DNA from 2 places in the Faecalibacterium sp. I3-3-89 genome. Region 1 is predicted to be linked to the other one. Evidence: riboswitches for the same ligand, from Rfam matches in the RefSeq annotation. Region 1 holds a riboswitch; the other holds the start of a gene.

Region 1 (8,478 bases):
AGCTCATCCGCTATACGGCCGACGAGACCCAGCCCTGGGAGTACAGCTGGGTCGGCTTCAACGGAGCCTGCGCCCATAAGCTGGCCGCGCAGCTGCCCTTTACGGACACTGCCCCCGTCCACCATACGCAGGACCTTGAGGGGATGCGGGCTGCCCTGAGCAGCATCTACTCCTCTCGCGGATTGCAGCCGCAGGATGAGGCCGCAATGGTGGGCTACCTCTACCTGTTCATCTCCGCCCTGATGCGGGAGACCAGCGAGAGCCGCCCCCACAGCACCTCTTCCTCCAGCCAGTACGTCTTGAACGCCATCAAGTACATCCAGTTCAACTACTCCCACGACATCTCCATCGACGACGTCGCCAAGAGCGTCGGCGTCTCCCGCAGCCACCTCTACCGGGTGTTCATGCTCAACGTGGGCAAAAGCCCCATTGATTACCTGACCGAATACCGGGTCAACGAGGCCTGCAAGCTGCTGCGGGGCGGCACCCTGTCCATCGCCGAGGTGGCGGCGTCCGTGGGCTTCCTCGACCAGTTCTATTTTTCGCGGGTGTTCAAGCGCGCCAAGGGTGTGCCGCCCAGCAAGTATATGACCTCGCAGGCTGACGCAGACGTCCAGCCCGCCCCTGACGAGACATAAGGAGAAATTCATCCATGCCCTTACAAAAAAATCAGCTTCTCACCCTGCGCATCGAGCGCCTTTCCAACGACGGCAGCGGCGTAGCCCATTCGTCGGAGGGCGAGGCCGTCTTTGTCCCGGGCACTGCCCCCGGCGACGAGGCGCAGGTGCGCATCGTCAAGGACTGCGGCCGGTACGCCTTCGGCATTCTGGACAAGCTGCTCACCCCCTCGCCGGACCGCATCCCGGTGGACTGCGCGGTAGCCGGCCCCTGCGGCGGCTGCAGCCTGCGGCATCTGGATTATGCTGCCGAACTGCGTGCCAAGCAGGAGAGCGTCGCCGACGCCTTCCGCCGCATCGGCGGGCTGGATGTGCCTGTGCTGGACGCCCTCCCCTCCCCTGAGGTAGACCGCTACCGCAACAAAGTCCAGTTCCCGGTGGGCCGCGATAAGGACGGCGCACCCTGCATCGGTTTTTACGCCGGGCGCACCCACCGAATCGTCCCCTGCCCCGACTGCAAGCTGCAGCCCGGCGTCCTGAACGACATCGGCAACACTCTCTGCGCCTTCTTCGCTGCCCACGGCATCCAGCCCTATGACGAAGAGCGCGGCAAGGGCCTCGTGCGGCACATCTTCCTGCGCCGGGGCGCACACAGCGGCCAGATCATGGTCTGCCTCGTCTGCACCCGCCCGAAGCTCCCCCACAGCGATGAGTTGGTAGCTCTGCTCCGGGAAAAGTTCCGCGATATTGCCACCATCCTCATCAATGTCAACGCCAAAAAGACCAATGTCATCCTCGGCGAGGAGAGCGTGACCCTCTATGGCCCGGGCTGCATCGAGGACACCCTCTGCGGCGTGCCCGTCCGCCTCGGCCCCCTTTCCTTCTATCAGGTCAACACGCTGGCTGCCGAGCGCCTCTACGGCGTCGCTGCCGAATACGCCCAGCTTGAGCCGGACGATGTCCTGCTCGACCTCTACTGCGGCATGGGCACCATCGGCCTCTCGATGGCCGGCCACTGCCGCGAGCTGATCGGCGTGGAGATCATTCCCGAGGCCATCGACAGTGCCAAGGCCAATGCCGCCCGGATGGGCGATGCCGTCGCCGCCAAGAGCCGCTTCTTCTGTGCCGATGCCGGCGAGGCCGCTGCCCGCCTCGCCGCCGAGGGCCTGCGGCCTGACGTCATTATGCTCGACCCGCCCCGCAAGGGCTGCGATGAGACGACCCTTTCCGCCGTCGTCCAGATGTCCCCCCGCCGGGTGGTCTACGTCAGCTGCAACCCCTCCACCGCCGCCCGCGACGCCGCGTGGCTCGGACAGCATGGGTATCGCGCCGAGAAGGTGCAGCCCGTGGATCTGTTTCCGCGGACGAAGCACGTCGAGTGCGTACTCTTGATGTCAAAAGTGCAGTAATATCGTGCGGTGATTCGTTCAATATCGTTCGGACATCATTTTACAGTCTGAACCGTTTTCGTCCAGTGTAGGATTTGGATGCCAGCGAAATACAGACACAAAAATACCCCTCCTGGCCATCATGGTCAGGAGGGTTTTGATTTGTCCTGTTCTTACTTAAAAAGTCGGGTAGTGAAAGCCCACCTCAGAGCTTTAGAAACAGCATTCCAAGCACCACGCCGCCCACCATAAGCGCAGCAGCGGCCAAGTCATACCAGTGCACCCGGGGCACTGTATAATAGGTACGCGGTGCCTCCCCGCAGAAGCCCTTGGACTCCATGGCCATGGCGATGGACTCCGACCATCGGACGCTGTTGACCAGCATCGTGAAGACCGGCTTCATGGAGAGCGGCCCCATTTTCAGACCACGCACCGCAAAAGCTGTGCGCACCTGCGCATACTCCCGCGCCATTCCCGGCATCAGGTGGAACGCCGCCAAGATGCCATAGGCAAACTTAGGCGGGAGGCGGCACTGGTGGAGCAGGCTCGCAATAAAGAAATCGCCCTCGGTGGAAAGCGCGAACAGGATGCCCAGCCCCGCATAGGCCAGCAGACGGGTCGCCAGCTGCAATGCCGTATACAGGTTCTGAGACATTGCCGCACGCACGCTGTAAGGCATGGCCGACAGACTGCTCATATCTACGGTCTGCGTGCTGCCGCCCCGGGCATAGTAAAGACCCATTACAAACAAGCCAAATGCCGCGACGCAGGCGGGAAGCAGGATGACACCGATCTTTTTCAGACTTACCCGGGAGCAGAACACCAACAGCAGCAGGCAGACGGCCAGTACCAGCAGGTTCAGGCTGACCAGATACTCGAATGAGAGCAGAATGACACAGACCAGCACCGTAAATGCTTTTACGGTAGGGTTCCAGCGTTCCAGCATTTACAGCACCTCCCCGGCGGTTTTTTCCACCAGCATGGTGTCTTCCAGCCGGTAGATTTTATCGGCCCAAGCCGCAGCCAGCTCGGTATCGTGGGTGATGAAGATCACCGTCAGTCCCTCCTGCTCCACTTTCTCCCGCAGATGCTCCATGATCGCGTTCACCGAGCGGGAATCCTGACCATAGGTAGGTTCATCCAGTAAGAGCAGCTCCTGTCCGCCTGCCAACACCGAGAGGACAGCCAGCCGCCGCTGCTGGCCCTGACTGAGCATATAGGGCGAATAGCGCCGCTGCCGTTTCAGGCCGTAGCGGTCCAGCAGTTCCTCGGCACGCTGGCGGCAGGCTTCGTCAGAGAGGCCCGGCTCCCAGAGTCGCAGCCCCACACAGACCTCGTCCTCCACATTCTGGGTGACGAATTGGTTCGCAGGGTTCTGGAAAACGATGCCAATATGGCGATACAGCTCTTTGAGCTTCATTTTTTCAATGTCCCGCCCCTGAAACAAGATCTGTCCCGTGTAGGGGTGCTGCCTGAGGACCGAGAGAAACGTGGTGGTCTTTCCGGTGCCGCTGGGGCCAAGAACAGCGGTCATACAGCCCGCCGGGAAATCCGCATCCGTATTCTGCACCAAAAAAGGAGCATCGTACACCGGTCGGCCCCACTTGCGCCGGGTGGGCAGCCCCTTGCGGATGCTGACTCCCCGGAACTGCAGCAGCGGTTTTCCCTCTGCCGGGCGGGCCACAGTCCGTTCCGACCGGGAACCCGGGTAAAACAGGCCAAGCCGCTCAAAATCCGCGCGGTGCTCCGACAGGTTTTTGCGGTTGATGCTCCGGGCAGCCACTCTGCCGCCTTCTTCCAGCAGGATGATCTCATCCGCAGCCTCCAGCCAGAGGTCTGCCTTATGGTCGATGGCCAGAATGGTCCGGCCGGAGGCTTTCATTCTGAGCAGCATCTCCAGCAGCTGGATCGCCGCCTCGTGGTCCAGATTTGCAAAGCTTTCGTCCAGCAGGATGCAGCGGCTCTCCATGACATAGAGGCAGGAGAGGGCCGCTTTCTGCTTTTCGCCGCCGGACAGGGTCGAAAGGGGCTGATCCAGCAGCGGCGCGATGCCAAGCTCTGCGGCGGCCTGTTCGATTCGTTCATCCATCTTCCCGGCAGGGATACAGATGTTTTCCAGACAGAAGCGCATCTCCTCCCGCAGGGTATTCATGCAGAACTGCAAGTCGGGATTCTGGAACAGCACCGTCAGGTAGGCGGCACGCTTCTGGGGGTCCAGCGTCTTTAGATCCTGCCTGTACAGCCGGATGATGCCGCTTTCCAAAAAGCCGCCGTTCTCAGGGTAGAGTCCTGCGGCCACCGCAGCCAGCGTGCTTTTTCCGCAGCCGCTGCCGCCCATCAGGACCGTAAGCGTCCCAGCCGGAATGGTCAGGCTGGTATGATCCAGAATGTTGCGCCTGCCTTTTTCCTGATAGCGGAACACGACATCTTCCAGCTCCAGCGCGAGATCAGCCGACATTCCTTAGTCCTCCAGATCCATGTCCTGCCCCTGTGCCACAGCATAGCCCTTCAGGACGCCTGCCTTGACGAGGCCATCGGCCAGCATCGGGGTGATGAAGCCATCAAAGACGATGGCGCTGATGATCCGCACCACCAGCATGATGGCCAGCACGGGAACCGCGATCTTGCTGTAGCCGCTGATGAACAGGTTGTAGATCAGGGTGAGGACAGAGCAGATGACTGCGCCTTGGATCATGGTCAACCGGTCAAACTTTTTGTAGCGTTTCAGCGCAATGATAAGCTCAAAGCCAAGGCCCTGCACCAGACCGGACAGGATGATGATGGGTCCGAAATAGTTGCCGTACAGGCATTCCAGTACAGCCGCCAGCAGCTCAGCGATGAGGCCGGTGCCGGGCTTGCGCATGACATAGATGCCGAATGCGCCTGCCATGAAGTAGATGCCGTAGAACGGCTCATAGCCCAGAGAGGCCATGCCGAACGGGGTCAGCATCCCGTACAGGACGCCGCCGATGTAGGTGCAGCCAAGGTAGACCACGCCAAACAGCACGGCGCTGATGGCGATCAACAGAACATCTTTCAGTTTCCAATTCTTCGTATTCATTTTAGTTTTCCTCCGTCGGGCTGTTGCAGTTCATGGTAAAGTGCAGGACATAGTGGTGGACTGCCGGGGCATTCTCCATCAGCTCACACACATGGGTCAGGTAGGTGAACACATCCTGCACGTCGCCGTCAATGCGGGTAGCGTAGTGAATGGTCTTGGGGTTCAGGCCCTCCTCCTGTGCCATATACCACACCTTGGCGATCTCGTCGATATACTGGGCATCGCCCAGCGGATACAGAGCCAGCTTGCAGTGGACCGGGAAGTGGATGTCCTTCACCAGCTCTGCATTGGGGGCTTCGCCCTCACGATTCAGCACTGTATCCCCGGACACGTCCCCCGGGCAGCCCTTGGAGAACTGTCCTTCCAGCGCCATGTGGACGCCGGGGCGGTAAGCATTCAGGAACAGGGCCTGTACAGCGTCTGCCACATAGGGCAGCTTGCCGCGGTAGACCGTCGAAAGGGCATCCGTCTCGCTCCACACGGCGGAGGTGTCCGTCTTTTCCAGCGCGCCCAGAATAATCTCGATGTATTTGTCCGACATCGGGTACAGGGTAAAGCGGCAGCCTGCAATGGGCAGTTCCGTGCCACGGCCTGCCCAAGGCAGGTCCGGACGGTTGCAGCCGGTACAGCAGTTTTCAGTTTTCATAGTCTTTCCTTCTTTTTTGTTTGTGCAAAATAAAAGGGATGCTTTTCGTCCGGAAAGCATCCCCCTTGCCAGCGAGTCCAACGGCCCACTGTATCAAGCAGCAGAAATGCATTTCCTACGCCGGTATTATCCGGATCAGGTGCAGGGAGTCGGGTGTGAACCCTCTCAGCATAAGGCCCCTCCAGCATTCTGATGATTCTCTTTTTATTGCCACTGCATAGCATACCGCAGCCGTGCAGAAATGTCAAATATTTGTTGCACTTTGGTGAAGGGTGGCGGCTTCCACTGTGATCATGGAGATGTTCATGGGCTTCTGGCGATGTCTATCGGTTCACGAAATTCAGCGCCAGCACAAGCACCAGCATATGCACAGGGTAAAAGGCATAGCAGGCATACTGGAATGGTTTGCTGTGGCAGCCCTGCCGCCCGCGATACAGCCAGATGGGCACCAGCGCCAGCAGCGCAAACCCCTGCTGGCAAAGCTCAAACTCCATGCCGAACAGCCGGATGGGGTACATCAACCCGCCCAGAAGCTCCACATTGATCCAGTACAGGGTCAACGCCTGTCCCAGCAGGCACCACCATTTCCGGCCCCGGAAGAGGTAGAAGGCGAATACAGTCAGCACGCCAGCGCCGTAGTAATCCGTCATGCCCAGCGTTCCCAGCAGCGCTCCTGCTGCCACTACTACGGCACACACCGGCAGTGAGACCCAGAGCTTTTGCTTTTTGCGCACCGTTTCCATCAGATGCACACCCAAAAGCCCCAGCAGCAGCGTCCAGATCACGTTCTGGTGCACCGGGTAGAACCATGTCCCGCCATACATCAGGTCAAAGGGCACTTCCGAAAGCAGTGCAAACAGCAGCAGCCGCAGGGCATAACGCTTCAGGTTTCGGGTGTAAAAGTAGCCTTCTACCGCCATAAACGCAAAGATGGGAAACGCCAGCCGCCCAGCACAGGTCAGCCAGTCCTGCGCCGGCAGAAGGGTCGCCCAGAGGTGATCCATCAGCATCAGTGCCATGGCAATGATATGAAGTGCTGCTGCGCTAAGCTCAAAGCGGCTGACAGCAGAGGGTCTGCGGCTGTATGTCTGCATTCTGTTCTCCTCTTTCTCTTGTCGGGATCCTGTCTCTTATCGTGTTTCCGTGCACAGTTCCTTCCAGCGCTGCGCCGGGATCACCGGCTCGGTGACAAACGCCTCCGGGTCAGGGGCAAGGACGTGCCGCGTCACTCGAAAAAGCTCGTTCGCGTCGCACAAGATGCACGCCGCGTCGCCAAATTTTGTGTTTTTCGCTGCGCCACAGTCCAGATACGCCTGCTCCAGCTTGACGAAATCCTCCGAGATGTGGGGCTGCTGCGCATTGTAGTGGCGGCGCATATAAACGGTGTGCTCTGCCCCGGCTTCATCCACCACAGTGAGCTGCAAGGGCTTGTCGGTAAGCCGGTTGGGGACGTTCAGCACCTCCTCCACGCTGTGAAGGAAGGTGTTCCGGGCATGGCTGACGCCCAGCAGCAGGATCTTTCCGCCGACCGCCCGTAGACGGTCGTAGCAGCCACCGGGGGTGCAGGGGGTGTTGTTTTCCAGTTCCCCTGCCAGATATTCTGCTGCGCCCCTGCCGCAGGCCGCGATGCTGTGCGTAGGATGAAGAGAACGCACTACCCCGGGCCGCTGCCGGAACAGTTCCGGCAGGATGCCCACGCAGCAGGGACTGCGGCGGACATCGAACACCGGGTGGTCATGGTCGATGGACTGCCATGTGTGGGTGGGCAGCAACAGCAGCCCCTCCGCAAAGAACTCCATCAGCGCGTCCAGAACCGTGTCTGCGCCGCCCTCGACAGCACCAATGGACTTCATGGAGGAGTGGATAAGAATGGTCTCAGTGCCAGTCAGCCCCATGGCAGCAAGATCCTGCTGAAGGGTCTGTTTTGTGTATGTCATGCGGTTTCTCCTTTTTCACATCGCGGTTTTATCGCAATTTTCAAAAATATAGCAATTCAACTTTTTAATGCAACAGCAACAGCGTTGAATTGCATATCGCAAATATGCTGTTTTCATGCTGCACTAATTTCTTGCCTTGCGATAGTGCCCGATCGGAGCGTCATCGCTCTCACCCGATTCACAGGATGTACTCCATCTGCCGTTCCTTTGTTTTCATACCCATCTTTTCGTAGAAGTGCTCTGCCGGGGTATTTCCTGCCCAGACGTTCAGGGTCACTTCATAGCAGCCCAGCTCTTTTGCCTGCTGCTTCACATATTCAAACAGACTTTCTCCGATGTGCTGCCCCCGTGCCTGCCGGTCAACGCAAAGGTCATCAATAAACAACGACTTGAAGGGCACCATGTTGGTGGAAAAAGGCTGCTCCTGCATCTGACAGAAGGCATAGCCTCTGCACACATCATCCTCGTCTACGGCAACGTAGATGGGTTTATCCTCCTGCTTCAGAAGCTCTGCCAGTTCACAGACGGTGTATTTGGTGGTGTCGGGAATAAAAATATCCGGGCGGATCTCTGCATGGATCTGCAATACCTGCCCCAGCAGGGCAAGGAGTCTTGGAATATCTTTTTTCTCTGCTTTCCGAATCTTCATTTCACTTTCCCTCAAAGCTTTTTTAAAGCTGCCCGTTTTCCTCGGTGGTTCCTATGTCGGCATCCACCGGCAGCTTATCCTCAAACATTCTCTTTATCAGACTGGAATTGGAACAGGTTCAGCCCGGTAACAGGGTCATACGCACGGTCTACCGTTCCGTCCAGAACATCGACCACCATC
Region 2 (8,478 bases), 810 kb from region 1:
GCCGTTCTTGGTGGTCTGACGGGCCACGCGGGCCTCACGGGGCTTGGATTCATCGGTAGAGAGCAGCTGCAGATGGACCTTGTCTGCCACATCCACGCCGCCCACCGTCTTGGTGGACTGGATCTGCAGATAAAGCACATACGGGTCGGTCATACAGCCATAATACAGCTCATTGTCCTTGCGGACGAGGGGCTTGCCTTTATAAGTCAATTTCGGAGTAAATGGCATCGTGAAAGCCTCCCTATCATATTTGATTCACTTTAGTATATCATATTTATAATAGGAAACGCAAGGGCAGGCCCCCTGAATATAGGAATTTTTCCTCACGGGTTGCACGGGCCGGAGCGGTGCTGTATAATAGGGGTGAAAGCTATCGTTCCGCCACAGGAGGACATTATGGCAGATTATCAGGAATATCGCCGCCGCATCCTTCACCGGCGCTGGCGCAGGGTGTTCATCACCGCCGCGCTGCTCATCCTTTTGGTGCTTCTGGCCGCTGTGGGCATCCTCTGGAAGCGTCTCCACCGTGAGCCGTCCCCCAATACCGCCCAGCAAGGTCCCACCATCCTGCAGCAGGAGCTGACCGGCAGCGAGTGGAACACCATCAGCTACACTCCGGCCCGCCGCCTCAACGTCCAGACCCTCGACAACGGCATGACCGCGATGGATTTCCGCCTTGCAGCCCAGACCGCCAGCCCCGCCGTGGAGCGGAGCAGCTTTTCGGACGTCAGCTTCTTGGGCGACAGCCTAACGCAGGGGATGCAGCTGTACGACACCGGCCTGCCCAACGCCCATTTCTGCGCCTACAAGGGCGTCGGCCCCAACGCCGTCGTCAACAACACCACCTGCCGCCGGGCCGACGGCGAAAAGGAGATCCCGATGGAGGCGCTGGCCTCCCAGCAGCCCCGGGCGCTCTACATCCTGCTGGGCACCAATGTGCTCACCGCCGACAACGACTATTCCAGCTTCCTCACCTACTACCGGCTGATGCTGGACATGATCTCGCAGGCGCTGCCCAACACGAAGATCTACGTCCAGTCCATCACCCCCGTCCGGCCTGAAGTGAGCCAGAAGTCCCCCGGTCTCTACAAACAGCGCCTGTGTGAGATCAACGACGCCCTCTCGGCCATCGCACTGGAAAAGGGCTGCACCTTCCTGAACCTCTGGGAGGCGCTGGCCGACGAGAACGGCGACCTGATCGCCGAATACGCCCAGCCGGACGGCTACCATCTGCTGCCCGCTGGGTATGACGCATGGGTGGAGTATCTCTGCACCCACACCTGACCGAACCATAAACATAAATGAGAGATGCTGCCCCCAGAGCTTTCCGAGGCTTTGCTTTGCCCGGTCTGCTCCGGGGCAGCATATTTTTTTCGGGGTGTAACTGGGCCGAAAACGCTGCAGGCGAAGCAATGCAGCCCCCATCGGCTTCAGCAAAAAGAAAAGCACCGTACTTCCTGCGAAGTACGGTGCTTTTTTGGTGGAGAATAGCGGGATCGAACCGCTGACCTCTTGCATGCCATGCAAGCGCTCTCCCAGCTGAGCTAATCCCCCAGAGCTGGTGTGTCGTCCCTGACGACGTGGTTTATTATACCAGTCAAAAGAGCAGTTGTCAACATCTTTTTTTCAAAATCGTGCAAAAAAATCCCGCCGGAGCTTTTCAGGCTCCGGCGGGACTCTTATTCCGGTATCATTCAGGCCTTAGCATACTGGCGGTCGAAGATCTGGGGGGCCGCCTTGATGAGCAGCACAGCACCCACCACGGTCAGGAGAGTCTCCGGCAGCATATAGCTGGCGTTGTACCCGAGGCTGTAGGTCCATGCGCTCAGGCCCTCATTCAGGTTGCCCCAGACGAGGACGCCGGACAAAAAGCTGCACATAAAGCGCAGGAAGCCTGCAACAGCCGTACCGACGGCCACGCCGACCATCCGGTTCTTGAAGGGGCGGGCAAAGAACTCCGCCGTGCCCAGCGCCATGAACGCCACCAGATAGTCCAGCAGGATCTCGCCGAGGAAATAGAGGAAGGTGGGCGTCGGGGGTGCCCAGAAGCCCAGAAGCATCTGCAGGCAGCCGTTCACCAGACCGGTGAACAGACCCCACTTGACGCCGTGGCGGAAGGAGACGAGCACAAAGGGCAGCATACTCAGCAGAGTGACGCTGCCGCCGTTGGGCATGGTGAAAATTTTGATGTTGGACAGCACGGTGCCGATGGCGATCATCAGCGCGCACTCCACCAGCACCCGGGTCTTGGAGTAAGATTTCGACATGAGGATTCCTCTTCTCATAACAATAGTACACAAAAACAAAATGCGCCTGCTTTTCTGGCAGGCGCACGGGCTGTTTGTGAAAATCGGGACCTTTCCGCAAACTACCTACGCCGGCATTACCCGGATCAGGTTCAAGGGTCTCTGCTTACAGCAGATCTCAGCCTCACGGCGCCCCTGTTTTCATGTCCGCTTTCAGTATAGCCGCTCTGCGTCAAAAGTCAAGCCCCCGGCAGCATATCGGGCCAGCCGGACACATATTCTGGAACAAGCACATTTTGGCGGGAGGGAGCAGTCATGAAAGGTGATCCGGAACAGCGGGCGCTGCTGCTGGGAGAGTACATCGTGGAGCATGGAGCCACCGTGCGGGCGGCGGCGCGGGCCTTCGGATGCAGCAAATCCACCGTCCACAAGGACGTGTCGGTGCGGCTGCGGACGGTAGGGCCGGAGCTGTTCCGGCAGGTGCAGATGGTGCTGGCCCGGAACAAAGCCGAGCGCCACCTGCGGGGCGGCGCAGCCACCCGGGAGAAGTACCATAAGCCCCGATAACAAGAGCGGCGGTGCACTGTGTACCGCCGCTTTTGTCATGTCTGCCGGTGGAACTGCTCCAGTGCCGCCTTTTCCAGACGGCTCACCTGCGCCTGACTGATGCCGATCTCCTGCGCCACCTCCATCTGCGTCTTACCCTTGAGATACCGCAGCTCCATGATACGCTTCTCTCGCGGGGTGAGGCCCGCCACGGTCTGGCGGAACTGCAGCCCGCTGATCCAGCTGTCCTCGCCGTCGGGGTCGCGTACCTGATCGATGACGTAGACGGCATCCCCGCCGTCGGCGTAGACCGGCTCCTCGAGGCTCAACGGCTCCACCACCGATTCCAGCGCCGCCGACACCTCCCGGCGGGGCAGGCCGGTCTTCTGGGCGATCTCCTCCACGGTCGGCTCACGGCCCAGCTGCTTTTCCAGCTCCTCGCGGGACTGCATGGCCCGGTAGGCCGTGTCCCGGAGGCTGCGGCTCACCCGCAGGGCGTTGTTGTCCCGCAGGAATCGCCGTATCTCGCCGATGATCATCGGCACACCGTAGGTGGAGAACCGCACCTGCTGGGCCGGGTCGAAGTTGTCGATGGCCTTGATGAGGCCGATGCACCCCACCTGAAAGAGGTCGTCCATGTTCTCGCCCCGCTGCGAAAAGCGCTGCACGACGCTGAGCACCAGCCGCAGGTTGCCCTCGATCATGCTTTGACGAGCCGCCTTGTCCCCTGCCCGCGCCCGGGTGAGCAGGTCGCGCTTCTCCTGCTCGGACAGGATCGGCAGCTCGGCGGTGTTCACACCGCACAGTTCCACCTTGTTGTACATCCTCTCTAGCCTCCGGTGTCTTAGTTTCACCGGAAGTATGGCCGCAGGGACGGGGTAACATTCATTCCAAATTTTGTTGGCCTCTATAGCAAGGCCCGGTCTTTTGTGCAAAATTGCACTTCCAGCAGTCAGCAGAAAGTGACCCGGCTTGCCAATGGCTCCCCCTTTGGGGGAGCTGGCGCAAAGCGCCTGAGAGGGCTACTCTCCCAGCTGCTCCCTCAGCTGCCGTATGATGCGCTTTTCCAGTCGGGAGATGTAGCTTTGGCTGATGCCGATGGCATCGGCCACCTCCTTCTGGGTCCGCTCCACGCCGTCCAGCAGGCCGAAGCGCAGCTCCATGATCTGCCGCTCCCGGGGCGAGAGCTGCTCCACCGAGCGGCGGAGGCTGGCCCGCTCGGCGTCCTGCTCAAGGCGCTGGCCCACCTGATTTTCCTCGCTGCTCAGCACGTCCGACAGCAGCAGCTCGTTGCCGTCGCCGTCGATGTTCAGCGGCTCGTCAATGCTGGCCTCCTGCCGACGGTTGGAGCTTTTGCGCAGGTACATCAGGATCTCGTTGCCGATGCAGCGGCTGGCGTAGGTGGCCAGCTTGATGCTCCGCTCCGGGGTGAAGGTGTTCACGGCCTTGATGAGGCCGATCGTCCCGATGGACACCATATCCTCCGAGGGGACGCCGCTGCCCTCATACTTCTTGGCAAGGTAGACCACCAGCCGCAGATTGTGGGTGATCAGCGCATCCCGGGCGTCGGGGTCACCGTCGGCCATCCGGGCCAGAAGGGCTTTTTCCTCTTCCGGGGTCAGGGGCGGGGGCAGCCCCGGCCCGCCGCTGAGGTAGTGCGCGCCGCCCGTCCAGCTGAGTCTGGCCCAAAGGCCCTGCAAAAACTTTACAAATCGTTGAAACACAGGCAGATTTCCTCCCATCGTATCCTCATTTCCCCAACAGCGACGCCATCTCCGCGCTGACGAGGGCCGTCCAGCCGCCCTGCGGGGGCGGCGTATCGCAGAAGGCCGCATAGATGCCCTCCTGTGCCCTGCCGCCGCAGGAAAGCGCAGCGGGCAGGGCGGGCAGCAGACAGTGGCCCGCAACGGTCTGGCAGGGCACGAACCGCACGCCCCATTCCGGCCTCGGCTCTTCCCCGCCGCCCGCGAGGCAGCGTTCCAGATAGGTTTGCAGCGCCTCGGGCAGACGCACCGCCCCCAACCGCACCAACACCACGGCCCGGCCCGAAAGCGGCTCCTGCACGTGGAAGCCGGTGTCGCAGAGGGCTTTCAGCTCCACGCTCTGCCCCGCTACACGGAGCCGGGCCTCGAAGCAGGCCGAGCCGCTGCGCCCCAGAAGGCGCATCACCCCCTGCACCCCGCCGCAGACCCCCGCCGTGGACGCCAGCAGCAGCCCCGGCGACACCGGCAGGTAGAAGCTGAGGTTGTTGCAGGCCGCACCGGGCAGGAGCAGCGCCCCCGTAAGGGTCAGGTTGAGCAGGATGAACCATGCCGTCAGCCGGGCGGTGTTCCGCACGCCCTGCCAGCCGTAGGCCGCAGCCACGCAGAGGGCGGCAGTCGTACCTTTATAAGTAAGGGCCAGCGGCCACGGCGCGGTGGGGGCCAAAAGGACCAGCGACGACACCGCCGCCGTCCCCGCGCCGCCCACCAGCCGCAGCGGCGAACAGCACGCCCCGCACAGCAGCCCCGCCGCCAGCAGGAACGCTGCCCCCACCACGAAATTCACCAAAAGCAGCACGTCCAGATAGATGACCGTCCGCACAAGCCCCACCCCCTCTCTCTATGGTAGCAGAGCGGGAGGGGGAAAAGAGTCGGGAGGGGGGACAAAGCCTCTCCCTTTGGGAGAGGTGTCACCGCAGGTGACGGAGAGGGCAAGCCCATGGCGATAGAGCTGCAGGCACAGCGATATGCAGCGGCCTTTGTCAGAGCGATAGTACCGCAGCGCGGTCGTGTCGCTGGCAGCGTCCTTGCCCTCTCAGGCGCTTCGCGCCAGCTCTCCCAAGGGGAGAGCCTTACAGGAGCACTACAAAACCAATAAGTGTGCAAAAAATCACAAAAACCCCTTGCAAACTTTCCCGAGATGCGGTATAATACTTCTCGCGGCAAGGCCGCAGAGAAATGAATATCTGCCTCTTTAGCTCAGTCGGTTAGAGCACCTGACTGTTAATCAGGGTGTCGCCTGTTCGAGTCAGGCAAGAGGCGCTTTTGCGGCGGGGAGCTTTCCCCGCCGCTTTTTGTTTTCAAAGGCTCTCCCTTTGGGAGAGCTGGCGCGAAGCGCCTGAGAGGGCAAGGACGCTCACAGCGAAACTGCTGCGCGGCGATAACATCCCTCTGACAAAGAGCCTGCCTATCGCTATGTATGCGGCTCTATCGCCACGGGCTTGCCCTCTCCGTCACCTGCGGTGACACCTCTCCCAGAGGGAGAGGCTTTGCGAAACCGGTAGATTTCGTCCCTCTCGTGTAACCAAACTGTAGCCTTTTTCACATTATTTTCAAAAATTAAGGGTAAATTAAAAAAAGTCCTCTTGAAGAAATGGCGTATTTGTGTTACACTACATCCAAGCTGTAATGGCTTTTTTGGAGATTCTGGCGTTTTTGCCCCAGCCGAGCGGCTGTGAGGGGCAGGCGGCAGCGTATTTTCCACGCATTTTTTCTACTTTTTCCCTGTTTTGGCTGTTTTCTTGGCCGTTTGGCCTTGTGGCAGATGGGGAAGTATGGTAAAATGTAGTAGAGGTGTCTCCAAAAAGGCACTACAGCCCACTTAACTCGTGATGTTGCCGAGTGCGCACTCGGTTACATAGGTTTTCCCGGTTGCGCAACCGGGAGGAGACCGATCATATTCGTTTTTTTTCATTTGAAGGGAGTAATTCATTATGATGATGCCTGCAAACTTCTCTGCTGTCAACGCAGAGGTCGTCTACGGCGGTGCCGTGGCCGATTACCTGCCCAACGCTTGGACTGCTGCTAACGTGAAGCAGTTCTCCACCAATGTCATCACTCTGGTCAGCAACAGCTTCCAGGAGGGTATTATCAACGCAACTCTGGGCACCATGTTCGGTGGTAACTGGGGCGGCGACGACGGCCTCAAGCTGTTCGGCTCTGACGGCACCCTGAAGACTTGGCTGTACGGCGCTGACGCTGGCGATATGTCCTTCCTGAACAAGACCATGCGTACTCTGGGTCTGGCTTCTTTCGTCTACACTCTGGGCACCGCATCTGCTAAGGTCGGCTTCGAGAAGAATCCCGCCAATTTCCCCGTCACTATCAAAAAGATCTGATCGAGCTGTAATTGTTTTATCATTCTGCACGATCTGTAAAAAAGCGCGGCGGACTTTCGCGGTCCGCCGCGCTTTTTGTGCATTTCTTTTGTTACCAAACTGAGACTTTTTTCACATTTTTTTCAAAATTTAAGGGTTTATTAAAAATTGTCCTCTTGAACAAGCCGACAGAATGTGTTATACTATGCCTAAGGTTCAGGAGATGATACGTCAAAATACCTTCTCCGGGCCGACCAAAATGATCAAAGGGTAGGCGCTCCCTTCTTTTGATAGCAGCTGCTCTCTGCTCCGCTTGGCCGCAGGGCGGGGCGAGGCAGAGAGCTGTATGCTGCTTTTATCGGGAAGTGTGTAAGGCGCAGCAGTCAGAAGCCCTTTCTTCTTCGCCAAACCGTCCGTCCGCCAGCTGGCGCAGGGGCGTTTTGAGATAGAAACCAAAAAGGAAGCATCTATGCGTTATACCTACGTCCGGCAGCACGACACTACGGACTGCGCTGCCGCCTGTCTCGCAATGGTGTGCCTCCATTACAAAAAGGAGATCACCATCACCCGCCTGCGGGACATGATGGGTACGGACCTGAAAGGCACAAACCTGACCGGTCTGCAGAAGGCCGCGGAGGAGCTGGGGTTCAGCACCGCCGCCGTCCGCGTAGACCGCGAAAATTTCCTCAGTGAGTTTTCCGTCCCCTGCATCGCGCAGGTCATCACCGACGAGGGCCTCGCCCATTTCGTGACCGTCTTTAAAAAGACGACCATCAAGGACGACGGCGAGCGCCGGCGGCACGTCCTCAAGGAAGAGGAGGCACGGAAAAAATGCGCCGACGAGGGGAAGAAGTTCAAGTGTCGGGATTACGTCATCATCGGCGACCCGGCAAAAGAGCTGAAGAAGATCTCCCTCGATGAGTTCTATAAGAACTTTACCGGCGTCCTGCTCCTGCTGACCCCCACCTCGGAGTTCAAGGCAGGCAAGCAGGAGCATGGCAGTATGGTCAAGCGTTTCCTCGACCTGCTGCTCCCCCAGAAAAAGCTATTCTTCTACGCCATCCTCAGCTCGGTCATCATGACAGTTCTGGGAATCGCATCCTCGATGTTCAACAAGATATTGATGGATGAGATCCTCCCCTACGGTCTGAAGAGTCTGCTGATCTCGATGATTCTGGTGTTCAGCTTAGTCAGCGTCACCAGCGCCCTCATCAGCATGGTGCGGCAGTGGGTGCTCATCTATCTGTCCATCAAGATCGACATCCCGCTGATGCTGGGCTACTTCGGGCACGTCTTCAAGCTGCCCATGAAGTTCTTCGCCACCCGCAAGACCGGCGAAATTACGACCCGCTACTCCGACGCCAGCACCATCAAATCGGTGTTCACCAGCATCGCACTGAGCGTTGCGATGGATATTGTGATGGCCTGCGTTACCGGCGTCATCCTCTTCCGGATGAATGCCACCCTTTTCTCCATCTCCATCTTCACCACCCTGCTGAGCATCCTGCTCGTCTTCATCTTCAAGCAGCCCTTCAAGCGGATCAACGAAGAGACGATGCAGCAGTCGGCCATCCTGAACAGCCAGATGATCGAAAGTCTGCGCGGCAT

What was found. Region 1 has a riboswitch for thiamine pyrophosphate ahead of MTP38_RS05260 (Ykof family thiamine-binding protein). Riboswitches for the same ligand answer to the same signal wherever they lie in the genome.
Region 2: it holds a riboswitch for thiamine pyrophosphate, as region 1 does, so the genes downstream of both, thiT (energy-coupled thiamine transporter ThiT) here and MTP38_RS05260 (Ykof family thiamine-binding protein) in region 1, are expected to answer to the same signal.

What each region holds. Positions count from the first base shown of each region.
Region 1 is NZ_CP094468.1:1,121,242-1,129,719, reverse strand. It holds gene MTP38_RS05285 (AraC family transcriptional regulator) at 1-638, shown strand, start outside; gene rlmD (23S rRNA (uracil(1939)-C(5))-methyltransferase RlmD) at 653-2,026, shown strand; gene MTP38_RS05275 (energy-coupling factor transporter transmembrane component T family protein) at 2,211-2,951, opposite strand; gene MTP38_RS05270 (ABC transporter ATP-binding protein) at 2,952-4,463, opposite strand; gene MTP38_RS05265 (ECF transporter S component) at 4,467-5,066, opposite strand; gene MTP38_RS05260 (Ykof family thiamine-binding protein) at 5,068-5,712, opposite strand; TPP riboswitch at 5,807-5,905, opposite strand; gene MTP38_RS05255 (TraX family protein) at 6,036-6,806, opposite strand; gene MTP38_RS05250 (AAC(3) family N-acetyltransferase) at 6,843-7,649, opposite strand; gene MTP38_RS05245 (GNAT family N-acetyltransferase) at 7,828-8,298, opposite strand; gene MTP38_RS05240 (PPC domain-containing DNA-binding protein) at 8,379-8,478, opposite strand, start outside.
Region 2 is NZ_CP094468.1:1,930,992-1,939,469, forward strand. It holds gene MTP38_RS09250 (hypothetical protein) at 1-228, opposite strand, end outside; gene MTP38_RS09255 (GDSL-type esterase/lipase family protein) at 397-1,284, shown strand; tRNA gene MTP38_RS09260 (tRNA-Ala) at 1,479-1,554, opposite strand; gene thiT (energy-coupled thiamine transporter ThiT) at 1,695-2,267, opposite strand; TPP riboswitch at 2,353-2,453, opposite strand; gene MTP38_RS09270 (sporulation transcriptional regulator SpoIIID) at 2,562-2,813, shown strand; gene sigG (RNA polymerase sporulation sigma factor SigG) at 2,849-3,616, opposite strand; gene MTP38_RS09280 (sigma-70 family RNA polymerase sigma factor) at 3,815-4,534, opposite strand; gene MTP38_RS09285 (sigma-E processing peptidase SpoIIGA) at 4,542-5,375, opposite strand; tRNA gene MTP38_RS09290 (tRNA-Asn) at 5,742-5,815, shown strand; gene MTP38_RS09295 (hypothetical protein) at 6,487-6,891, shown strand; gene MTP38_RS09300 (peptidase domain-containing ABC transporter) at 7,340-8,478, shown strand, end outside.